One region of the Vibrio sp. Vb1574 genome, then DNA from elsewhere that is predicted to be linked to it. Evidence: riboswitches for the same ligand, from Rfam matches in the RefSeq annotation. Region 1 holds a riboswitch; the other holds the start of a gene.
What was found. Region 1 has a riboswitch for lysine ahead of lysC (lysine-sensitive aspartokinase 3). Riboswitches for the same ligand answer to the same signal wherever they lie in the genome.

Region 1 (5,319 bases):
AGTATTTGCATGAGCGTGTCCGTAAAGAAATTTGGGGTTATGCAGCTGATGAAGATTTATCTAACGATGATCTCATTCGTGAAAAATACCAAGGTATTCGCCCTGCGCCGGGTTATCCCGCGTGTCCTGAACATACTGAAAAAGGACCGCTTTGGGAGTTACTTAATGTGGAAGAGAACATTGGTATGACTCTAACCTCCAGCTATGCAATGTATCCGGGCGCGTCAGTCTCTGGTTGGTATTTCTCTCATCCTGACTCACGTTACTTTGCGATCGCACAGATCCAAGAAGATCAGCTAGAGAGTTACGCCGATCGTAAGGGGTGGGATAGGATCGAGGCTGAAAAATGGTTAGGGCCAAACATTAACGGTTAAATTGATGTTTACCTCGTCCAAATGTAACAACTAATGAAACGACAAAGGGCTGCAAATACGCAGCCCTTTGTTTTATTGAGTTGAACTTACTTCTCAAACAACTCAGTGTGGAGTTTTTGTATGGCTTGTTTCGATACCGATTCATGGAGCAAGAAGCATAAGTTGTGAGGGCTAGCGCCATAACAAATCATGCGTAGGTTAAAATCTTCTAGCGTGCCAAAAACCTGTTTCGCGTAGCCTTTACTCTCACTCATGTTGTTTCCAATGAGAGCAACGAGGCATAGGTCATGTTCAACTTCTACCTTACATAACTCTTCTAACTCTTCTCGTGCAGCTTGCGGCAGCTGTGGTGCTCCGCCAGAGGTATCAGTTTGATCAAGTGTTAACGATACACTGATTTCAGATGTCGTGATCAAATCGACAGAGATCTTATGCTTTGCAAGGATCTCAAAGACCTTTGCTAAAAAACCGTATGCGTGGAACATATTGGCGCTGCGTAGCGTTACCATGGTTTGGTTACAACGCAAAGCTAGCGCACGGAATAACGGTGAGCTTTCGACTTGGTGGCGAATCCAAGTTCCCCCTTTTTCTGGCTCTTTCGATGACCCTACAAATACCGGAATGTCGTGGCGCAATGCAGGTACTAGCGTAGAAGGGTGAAGGATTTTAGCGCCAAAGTTAGCCATTTCTGAAGCTTCACTAAAGCTGATCTCGGGAATTGGTGAGGCTTTTGGTGCAATTCGCGGGTCTGTTGTGTAGATTCCCGGAACATCAGTCCAGATTTCTAGCCCTGCCGCTTTAACGCTCTCAGCAATTAAGGCGGCGCTGTAATCGCTGCCCCCTCGACCTAATGTTGTTGTATTACCGGCTTCGTCAGATCCTATGAAGCCTTGAGTAACAACAACGGATTGTTGGCAAAGTGGTACGAGTTTATCTTGCGCAAGCGTCGAAATTGCTTCAATGTTTGGCTCCGCGCGACCAAAGTTGTCATCAGTACGCAGCACATCGCGGATATCAAAGCGCACTGCTTGAATGCCTCGCTCACACATTAACTGAGTTAGAATGTGCGTCGACATGAGTTCACCACATGCGACTAAATGATCGGTTAACTTCGCACTAGCTTGGATAGATGCAGCCTCGGCCAGGCTGGTTACGGTATCTAATATGCCATACACCTCGGCAGCAGTTTTCGTGCTGTCTTCGAGCTGAGTTAAAATGGCGTCATGAATGTTGGCCAGATTTTGCAGCAGCTCAGTACGGTGCGTTTGATCCTGAACGCCGTTGGCGAGTTCTACCAATAGGTTGGTGACGCCAGAGCAAGCGCTGCTCACGACCAGGCGAGTATTTGGATTGTTTTCGATAATGGTGGCGCAACGACTCATTGCCTCAAAGTTGGCAACACTGGTTCCACCGAATTTAGCTACGTTAAATGCGCTCACTGCGTTCTCCCACGACTTCCTAAAAAATTGTACATCCAATGTTTAGTGAGAAAAGGAACAGAGCAAAAAGAGAGGTATTTAGAATGCTATTTGAAAAATTTACCCTCAGAAGCCCTTCATCAGACTGCGCTGATGACAGTTGATGGGATTCAGCCCAATTCAACCGACAAGTCAAATCCTGCAACTTTGACTTACCTCGGCACTACTCCCCCTCAATGATTGGTGTTGGAATTGCGGTTCCACAAATCATCTACCTGGGTAGCGCTCCTCTTCTACATAAAGCTCAAACATTGAACGGTTTTGAGGCCTTAATGTCAATCAATATTTCAACCTTTATGGTGTTTTTTATTAACGATTTTGTGACACTGGTTTGACCTCCATACTTACGGCTAATTGCTGATAGAGGAAAAATCTATTAGGGTGAAGAACCCTACACCTGAGCCATGTTATTGAATAGAACTTTTAGAATGCTCAGGATAAAAGATAATCAAGGAGCTGACATGTCGATCCAAAGCTTTATTCCACCTCACCGTATTTTAATGGGACCTGGTCCTTCTGATATTTATCCTCAAGTGTTACAAGCACTAAGCCGTCCTACTGTAGGTCACCTTGATCCTCTGTTTATCGGTATGATGGATGAGCTCAAGCAGCTATTGAAGTATGTCTTTCAAACTGACAATGAGTTCACTATTGCGGTTTCAGCGCCAGGTAGTGCAGGGATGGAAACCTGCTTTGTAAACTTGATCGAGAAAGGCGATAAAGTGATCGTCTGCCGTAATGGTGTATTTGGTGAACGCATGCGCGAAAATGTCGTCCGTGCTGGTGGTGAAGTTGTTATCGTCGATGATGAATGGGGGACGCCTGTTTCCATTGATAAAGTCGAGCAAGCATTCGAACAGCACCCAGATACAAAAGTTCTTGCTTTTGTGCATGCGGAAACCTCAACTGGTGCAGTCAGTGATGCTCAAGCATTGGGTAAGCTGGCGAAACAGCATAATGCATTATCTATTGTTGATGCGGTGACATCGCTTGGTGGTGTGCCGTTAAAAGTGGATGAATGGCAACTGGATGCGGTTTACTCTGGTAGTCAAAAATGTTTGTCATGTGTACCTGGGCTCTCACCAGTGACGTTTTCTCCTGCCGCGATTGAAAAGATTCAAGCAAGAACAACACCAGTACAGAGTTGGTTCCTCGATCAGAGTTTAGTTTTGGGGTATTGGAGTGGAGAAGGCAAGCGTAGTTACCATCATACGGCGCCAGTTAATAGCTTGTATGCGCTTCATGAAGCTTTATTGATACTGAAAAATGAAGGATTAGAAAACGCTTGGGCTCGTCACCAACTGATGCATGAAAAACTCAAAAATGGCTTACAAAAGTTAGGCTTTGAATTTGTTGTGGACGAAGCCCATCGGTTGCCACAATTAAATGCGATTTACGTGCCTGAAGGAATTGATGAAGCAAAAGTTCGTGCTCACTTGCTAGAAACCTATAACCTAGAAATTGGTGCAGGCCTTGGGGCATTAGCTGGTAAAGCGTGGCGTATTGGCTTAATGGGTTACGGCGCTCGATCTGAAAACGTTGCGCTGTGCTTAAAAGCGTTAGAAGAGTCACTCACTGAATAAAATCATACAGCAATGAGATGAAGAAAAGCGAAGGTCATCCCTTCGCTTTTTTGTACTTATTACTATTCACCTGAAGTGGGGGCTGGTGAGGCAGAGATTGCTTGAGAAGGTGGTTGGTAATTGACGTCACTGAAATCAATCTTCGGGAACAAAAACTGCGCTTCAGCTCTAATTTGCTCCGCTTTACTTGAGTCATCTAAGCCTTGGTAGGCCAAAATCAAATTATTATAAAATGCAGGGCGAGGCTTATCTTTGATGATTTTTAGCGACCAATCGATATAAGGCTGAATCAAGGTTGCGTCTTGTTGGTACAGCCCAAGGTTTAAAAACGTGCTATAGACATCCCAATCAAATCTGTCTTTCCAAACTACAGGGTTACTGACTTGATTCAGAATATCAGGGTTAGTTGGTCTAGTGGTCTCAAACTTCGTCAATACATAGTTCGTATGTAATGCGCTTACCATGTAAAACGTAAACGCAACGGGAAGTACCAAACTAAAAACACGCAGCAAGCTTTTGGTCACATTACTAAAGCCGACTTGTCGATAACGAGAGACGCGCTGATCGACCCAGTACAGTAGGATAACGAAGATCAACCAATGCACGAGAGAGTGGTAGAAAGGGTATTCCAGTTGTGAGTGCAATACGATAGGTATAAACAAGGCCAGCAACGCAAGACGAGTTCCGCGTTTGGCTTGATAGATTCGATACAGTACCAGTGCCATCGCTAAGAAGATGCCGAGTATTGGCAGCAAGCCACCTTCTACTCCCCAGTAAAGCAGCTCGTTATGCGGATGATCCATGGCTGGCAAACCAGCTGGGTAATTCTCATTTAGGGCATGTTGACGAGCCGTATACAGCATGTACTCAGATTCAAACTTACCATATCCATAACCAGTAAAAGGCTTTTCAATCACCATGTCTAATGTTTGCGGAAAAGTATACGCTCGAGGAGACTCCATATTTACTTTTTCTGCGGCTAACCCACCTCCATCAGGAAAGGCAAGATGCATGACAACGACTGAGAGTAAGAGCCCACTTACAAGTGACACAACCCAGCGGATAAAGCGCCCTTTGGTTGCAAAGCGGTACATGTATGGAATGACCAACAACACGGCGATGACCGAGGCTAACCAACCAGTGCGTGAAGCCAACGCCACAATTAGTGGTAAAGTTAAAACTGGTACGGCATAGAGAAGGTAAACATCGCTTAACTTACGATCGTATTTGTAGGGCTGACGTGCAAGTAAATAGCTGGCAATCACCAACCCTGTCGCAAGAAAACTGGCCATTACATTGGGCTGTTGGAAAATACCATAAGGACGATTGGCCACCGTGTCGTAACCAAACGGATTGCCTGGTTTGAGATACAGATATTGTGTCAAACCAAAAATGGCTTCGATAACAACCGCAAGGACAATGAACCATAATAGGCGTTGGCGATGTTTATTACTGAAATGAAATTGTTGTAAAACAATAAAGAACAGGACACCACACCACAGGCCTATGAGCTTATTGGCTGCCAAGCTGCTATTCGCATTTGGGTACAGAATGGGCACTGTCATGATAAGAGCACTAATGAACAAGCCGATGGTTAGTTTTGAGTAACGTAGCACTCGATTATTCGCTAGTTGGTAACACCCAATGCCTAATGCAAAGCTAAAAGCAATCCAAGTTGTCACATTGAACGAAAGCGAAAGCCCCGAACCGCCGGGGTTGGGCATGAAAAAGTGCATTGCCAACACAAATAGTGTTGCCAAGGCAATGAGAAACTTGCGATTGAGGGGAACCTGTACTTTTTCGGGAGAAAGCTTTGTTCCACTTACATGTATAGTAGCCATAGTTATTGCGTTGTTTTGAATGAAAAAAGACCAGCACTTGCTG
Region 2 (5,319 bases), on a different contig from region 1:
GATAGCATTCCAGAGAAAATCTTTAAAAATGCATCAGCACTTGTACTGACGTCATATCTAGTACGTTGCAAAGACGGCGACCCAATGCCGGAAGCAACAATGAAAGCAATTGAGTACGCGAAAAAGAATGATGTGCCTGTTGTTCTGACTTTAGGCACAAAGTTTGTTATTCAAGATGACCCTAAATATTGGCAAGAATTCATTCGAGATAACGTTTCAGTCGTTGCGATGAATGAAGATGAAGCAGAAGCTCTGACGGGGGAATCTGATCCACTTGCTGCGTCTGATAAAACATTGGAGTGGGCTGATCTAGTATTGTGCACGGCGGGTCCTGTAGGTCTATTTATGGCTGGGTATACGGAAGATAGCGCGAAGCGCGAAACTTCTTTGCCATTACTTCCAGGGTCAATTGCTGAATTTAATCGTTATGAATTTAGTCGTCCGGCGAAAAAAGACTCATGCGAGGCGCCAATAAAAGTGTACTCGCATATCTCGCCATATATGGGTGGTCCAGAAAAAATTAAGAATACAAATGGCGCAGGTGATGCCGCGTTATCTGCGGTTCTTCATGATATGGCAGCAAATAAATACCATAAAGAAAATGTGCCTAATTCAAGCAAGCACAGTAACGAGTATTTAACTTACTCTTCTTTTTCTCAAGTCTGCAAATACGCAAACCGTGCGAGCTACGAAGTTCTCGTGCAACATTCACCACGATTGTCGCGCGGACTTCCTGAGCGAGAAGATAGCCTAGAAGAAGCATACTGGGAACGTTAATACGAAGCGGTTTAATTAACTATTCTGTAACTAAAGTAAAAGGCGCATTAAGAAATGTGCCTTTTTTATTTGTAATGGTTTAAATAAAAAGGCTCCCTATGGGAGCCTTTTAAAAATAGCACGGATCTAGATTAGGAACTCATCCAGAGATTTACCTGCATCAAGTTGCTCTTGAATCGCCGAAGGTGTACGACCTTGGCCAGTCCAAGTTTTCTCATTACCGTTTGAATCTGTGTATTTGTATTTAGCAGGGCGAGGTGCGCGCTTCGCTTTGCCTTTCGTCTTAGTTTCGCCAGATAGCGCAGTAATAAGTGCTTCTACATCAATACCGTCTTGAGCGATTTTCTCAGCAATCTCTGCAAGCTTAGCTTCTTGCTCTGCTTGTGCTGCGCGTTCTGCTTCTTCTGCTTCACGACGCTCATCTACGACAGTAGTGAGTTTATCTAGAGCTTCTTCCAATTGTTCTAGAGTCAGCTCACGAGAAAATGCACGAAGGCTACGGATATTTAGAAGGGTTTTAGTCAGCTCTGACATAACGATTCCTATTAAAAGGTTAATGTGTTGGGCACTTTTTATCGTTACGATTAAATAATGCCAATCTATAAATAAACAAAGAGTCCTTATATTTAACTTTATCTTTTCCTTATGTGCAAATGCTAAATCAAGATTTTGTTTAAATTTGACTATTTTTTAAAGCAATTAATATTATTACACTCGAAATAAATCATTATTAGATGAGAACTAAAATCAACAATCATTATTGTATAGAGAGAGTGACAGCTTGGTTTTTTATAAAAAAATTTGAGTTATTACTTAAAAATATGAAGCATCCATCTTTAATGCTGTGTCATATATCCTTAATTTATTGATATAAGATAAACCATGATATTTCTAAGGTAGTAATAATGTTTCATAAATAACATGATTGATGTGATTTCAGTTGCACAAAACTTATGGAAGTAGGCAAGGTTTATAAATTATCTCAGCCATTATTTATTTGTTTAATTTAGTTTGATGTGTTGCATTGACTCTCATCATAAGTACAATGGCTGCCACCTGATGCAATATTGCAGACAATTTGTTGTTAATTTGTACAGTTAGTGGTTAATTGTTTGTTGTTGCCGTAGAGGCGCGGTCTCGAAGAGTAGCTATTATTGGGGTGATGCCAATGAGTAATAGTGGAAGGCGAAGATTGCCGAAGTAAGTAACTCATCAAAGTTACTTGCTGGGGTTGTATCTGAAAGGAACAACACTGCCATAGTATATATTCACATTAAACTATGGAGCGCTACTGTAGGGTTGGGTGGAGTGTTCGCTTCCCTGTCGCTAAGTTCAACATGAGCACGTATCGTATGCTACGTGACTTGTCTGCAGTAGATCTCTAGCCAAACTTTGGTTTTTGAAGATCATGAATTTAATAGATTTTTCTAGTTCTCCTGTTTCATTATTGCCACCTATTGTCGCTTTGACTTTGGCGATTTTTACTCGACGTGTATTAGTTTCCTTGGGTGTAGGTATCGTGCTAGGTGCGGTGCTACTTAATAGCTGGTCTATCAGCGACACCGCAGGTTACGTCAGTTCTCAAGTTTCTTCTGTCTTTATTGAAGATGGCGGAATTAACACTTGGAACATGAGCATTGTTGGTTTCCTAATCTTATTAGGTATGACAACAGCTTTATTAACGCTATCTGGCGGTACTCGTGCTTTTGCTGAATGGGCACAATCTCGAGTGAAGAGTAAACGCGGCTCCAAACTTCTTGCCGCCTTTTTAGGCGTATTCATTTTTGTCGATGATTACTTTAATAGCCTTGCTGTTGGTGCGATCTCTCGCCCAGTAACCGATCGCTTTTATGTGTCTCGCGCTAAGCTTGCGTACATTCTAGACTCAACCGCTGCTCCAATGTGTGTAATTATGCCTGCTTCTAGCTGGGGTGCTTACATTATTACTATTATTGGCGGGATCTTAGTCTCACATGGGATCACAGAGTATTCGGCTCTTGGCGCATATGTTCGTCTTATCCCAATGAACTTCTACGCCGTTTTTGCGCTGCTAATGGTGTTCGCTGTTGCATGGTTTGGTCTTGATATTGGTAAAATGCGTGAGCATGAAATTTCTGCATCGCAAGGTCGTGGCTTTGATAAAGACAAAGAAAATGACTCGCAAGAAGCGCATGACCTAAACGAAGAGCTAGATATCCGTGAAAGTGAAAAGGGTAAAGTGTCAGATTTGATACTTCCTATCGTGACGCTGATTATCGCGACTATCGCTTCAATGCTTTACACGGGTGGCCAAGCATTGGCTGCTGATGGTAAGGAGTTTGCGCTTCTTGGTGCTTTTGAAAATACAGATGTAGGTACATCACTAATCTACGGTAGCTTGCTTGGCTTAGCAGTTGCACTGTTTACTGTTGTGAAGCAAGGTCTACCAATGGCTGAGATCGCACGTACACTTTGGATTGGTGCTAAGTCTATGTTTGGTGCGATTCTAATCTTAGTATTTGCCTGGACCATTGGTTCTGTTATCGGTGATATGAAGACTGGTACTTACCTTTCGACAATGGCGCAGGGCAACATTAACCCGCACTGGCTACCAGTTATCCTATTCTTGTTGTCTGGCCTAATGGCGTTCTCAACAGGTACTTCATGGGGTACGTTCGGTATCATGTTACCAATCGCGGGTGACATGGCTGGGGCAACAGACGTAGCGCTAATGCTACCGATGCTGAGTGCGGTTTTAGCTGGTGCGGTATTCGGTGACCATTGTTCACCAATCTCAGATACGACTATCTTGTCATCGACGGGTGCACGTTGTAACCACATTGATCACGTATCAACACAGCTACCTTATGCATTATCAGTCGCGCTTGTTTCATGCGTCGGCTTTATTGCCCTTGGTATGACTGCTTCAATTGCGTTCTCGTTCATTGCAGCGTCGATCACATTCGTTATCGTTTGCGCTATTTTGTCATGGCTTTCAAAGTCTAAAATAGCGTCTTGCCAGAGTGCGTAATTCACTGATTTAAAAGGTGAAATTGTAGGAGGCTTCGGCCTCCTTTTTTATTTGTATTATACAATTCGAATTTTTTTAAAATTAAGGGTTGAAAAAAGTAATCAGCTTGGTTAGTGTGGTTGGTAACAAAGCAAATGAGAAGAGCCTTGAAATAAGTATGCGTAATTTTGTAATGAACATTCATCACCATCATCACCCAATCTAGTCTTTCGGGAGATGTACGCATACCCGGGAGGCAGGAAACTCCCGGAGGTAAAATCAAAGTAAAAGCAGATTTTAAACCCTCGGGAGACTTCAATCTCCCGAGGGTTTTTTAGTTTTATTAGTTTGAAAAATACTTAGATATCAAAATCTTGTATAGGGACAAAGCAATGCAAACACAACGTTTAAGAATCGCAATTCAGAAAAAAGGTCGTCTTAGCAAAGAGAGTCAAGCTCTACTAAAACAGTGCGGCGTAAAGTTCAACGTGATGGGCGAGCGTTTAGTTGTCCATTCTGAAAATATGCCAATTGATTTACTCTTGGTTCGTGACGACGACATCCCAGGTTTAATTATGGATGGCGTTGTTGACCTTGGCTTTATTGGCGAAAATGAACTAGAAGAAGTTCGCCTTGACCGCAAAGCATTAGGTGAACCCTGCGAGTTTGTTCAGCTTCGTCGACTTGATTTTGGTGGCTGTCGTTTATCTATCGCAATCGACAAGGACGAAGAGTACAACGGTCCACAAGACTTAGCTGGCAAGCGTATTGCTACAACGTATCCTCAACTTCTAAAAGCGTACATGGATGAAGCCGGCGTTCCATTCTCTACATGTATGCTGACAGGCTCTGTAGAAGTTGCGCCTCGCGCGGGTCTCGCTGATGCTATCGCTGATTTGGTTTCTACAGGTGCAACACTGGAAGCGAACGGCCTTAAAGAAGCTGAAATTATCTTCAAATCAAAAGCGACATTGATTCAACGCACAGGTGAGTTCGACGCAGACAAAGTGGCGCTAATCGAAAAGCTGTTAACTCGCATGCAAGGCGTGCAGCAAGCGAAAGAATCTAAGTACATTATGCTTCACGCCCCAGCAGAGAAGTTAGATCAAATTAAAGCGCTACTGCCAGGTGCTGAAGACCCAACTGTTCTTCCTCTTTCTGCAGATAAGCAGAAAATGGCTGTTCACTTGGTGAGTTCTGAAAACCTGTTCTGGGAAACAATGGAACAGCTGAAAGAGTTGGGCGCAAGTTCAATTCTCGTTCTACCAATTGAAAAAATGATGGAGTAAGCATCATGAGAACAGTCGTTTGGCAATCATTAAGTGAGAATCAGCAAGACTCTATTTTGGAGCGCCCTGCTATTGCAGAAGGTGCCAATATCACCACTGCTGTGGCCGAAGTTATTGCTAAAGTTCGAGAAGAAGGTGACTCTGCTCTTATTGAGCTGACAGAAAAGTTTGACCGTGTTAAGCCTGAATCCATTCGTGTTTCTTCTCAGGAAATTAAGGCAGCGTCAGAGCGTTTGTCAGAGTCAATGAAGAGCGCACTAGAGC

Region 2: linked by a shared signal. The riboswitch ahead of tet(35) (tetracycline efflux Na+/H+ antiporter family transporter Tet(35)) and the one ahead of lysC (lysine-sensitive aspartokinase 3) in region 1 are both predicted to bind lysine.

What each region holds. Positions count from the first base shown of each region.
Region 1 covers NZ_JAWOTC010000060.1:8,889-14,207, reverse strand. Annotated here, with positions in the region: gene metH (methionine synthase) at 1-374, shown strand, start outside; gene lysC (lysine-sensitive aspartokinase 3) at 461-1,813, opposite strand; lysine riboswitch at 1,915-2,093, opposite strand; gene R7O12_RS22530 (pyridoxal-phosphate-dependent aminotransferase family protein) at 2,314-3,435, shown strand; gene R7O12_RS22525 (PglL family O-oligosaccharyltransferase) at 3,498-5,276, opposite strand.
Region 2 covers NZ_JAWOTC010000005.1:80,912-86,230, forward strand. Annotated here, with positions in the region: gene R7O12_RS05610 (inosine/guanosine kinase) at 1-777, shown strand, start outside; gene R7O12_RS05615 (H-NS family nucleoid-associated regulatory protein) at 904-1,311, opposite strand; lysine riboswitch at 1,894-2,076, shown strand; gene tet(35) (tetracycline efflux Na+/H+ antiporter family transporter Tet(35)) at 2,186-3,787, shown strand; His leader region at 3,968-4,105, shown strand; gene hisG (ATP phosphoribosyltransferase) at 4,159-5,055, shown strand; gene hisD (histidinol dehydrogenase) at 5,061-5,319, shown strand, end outside.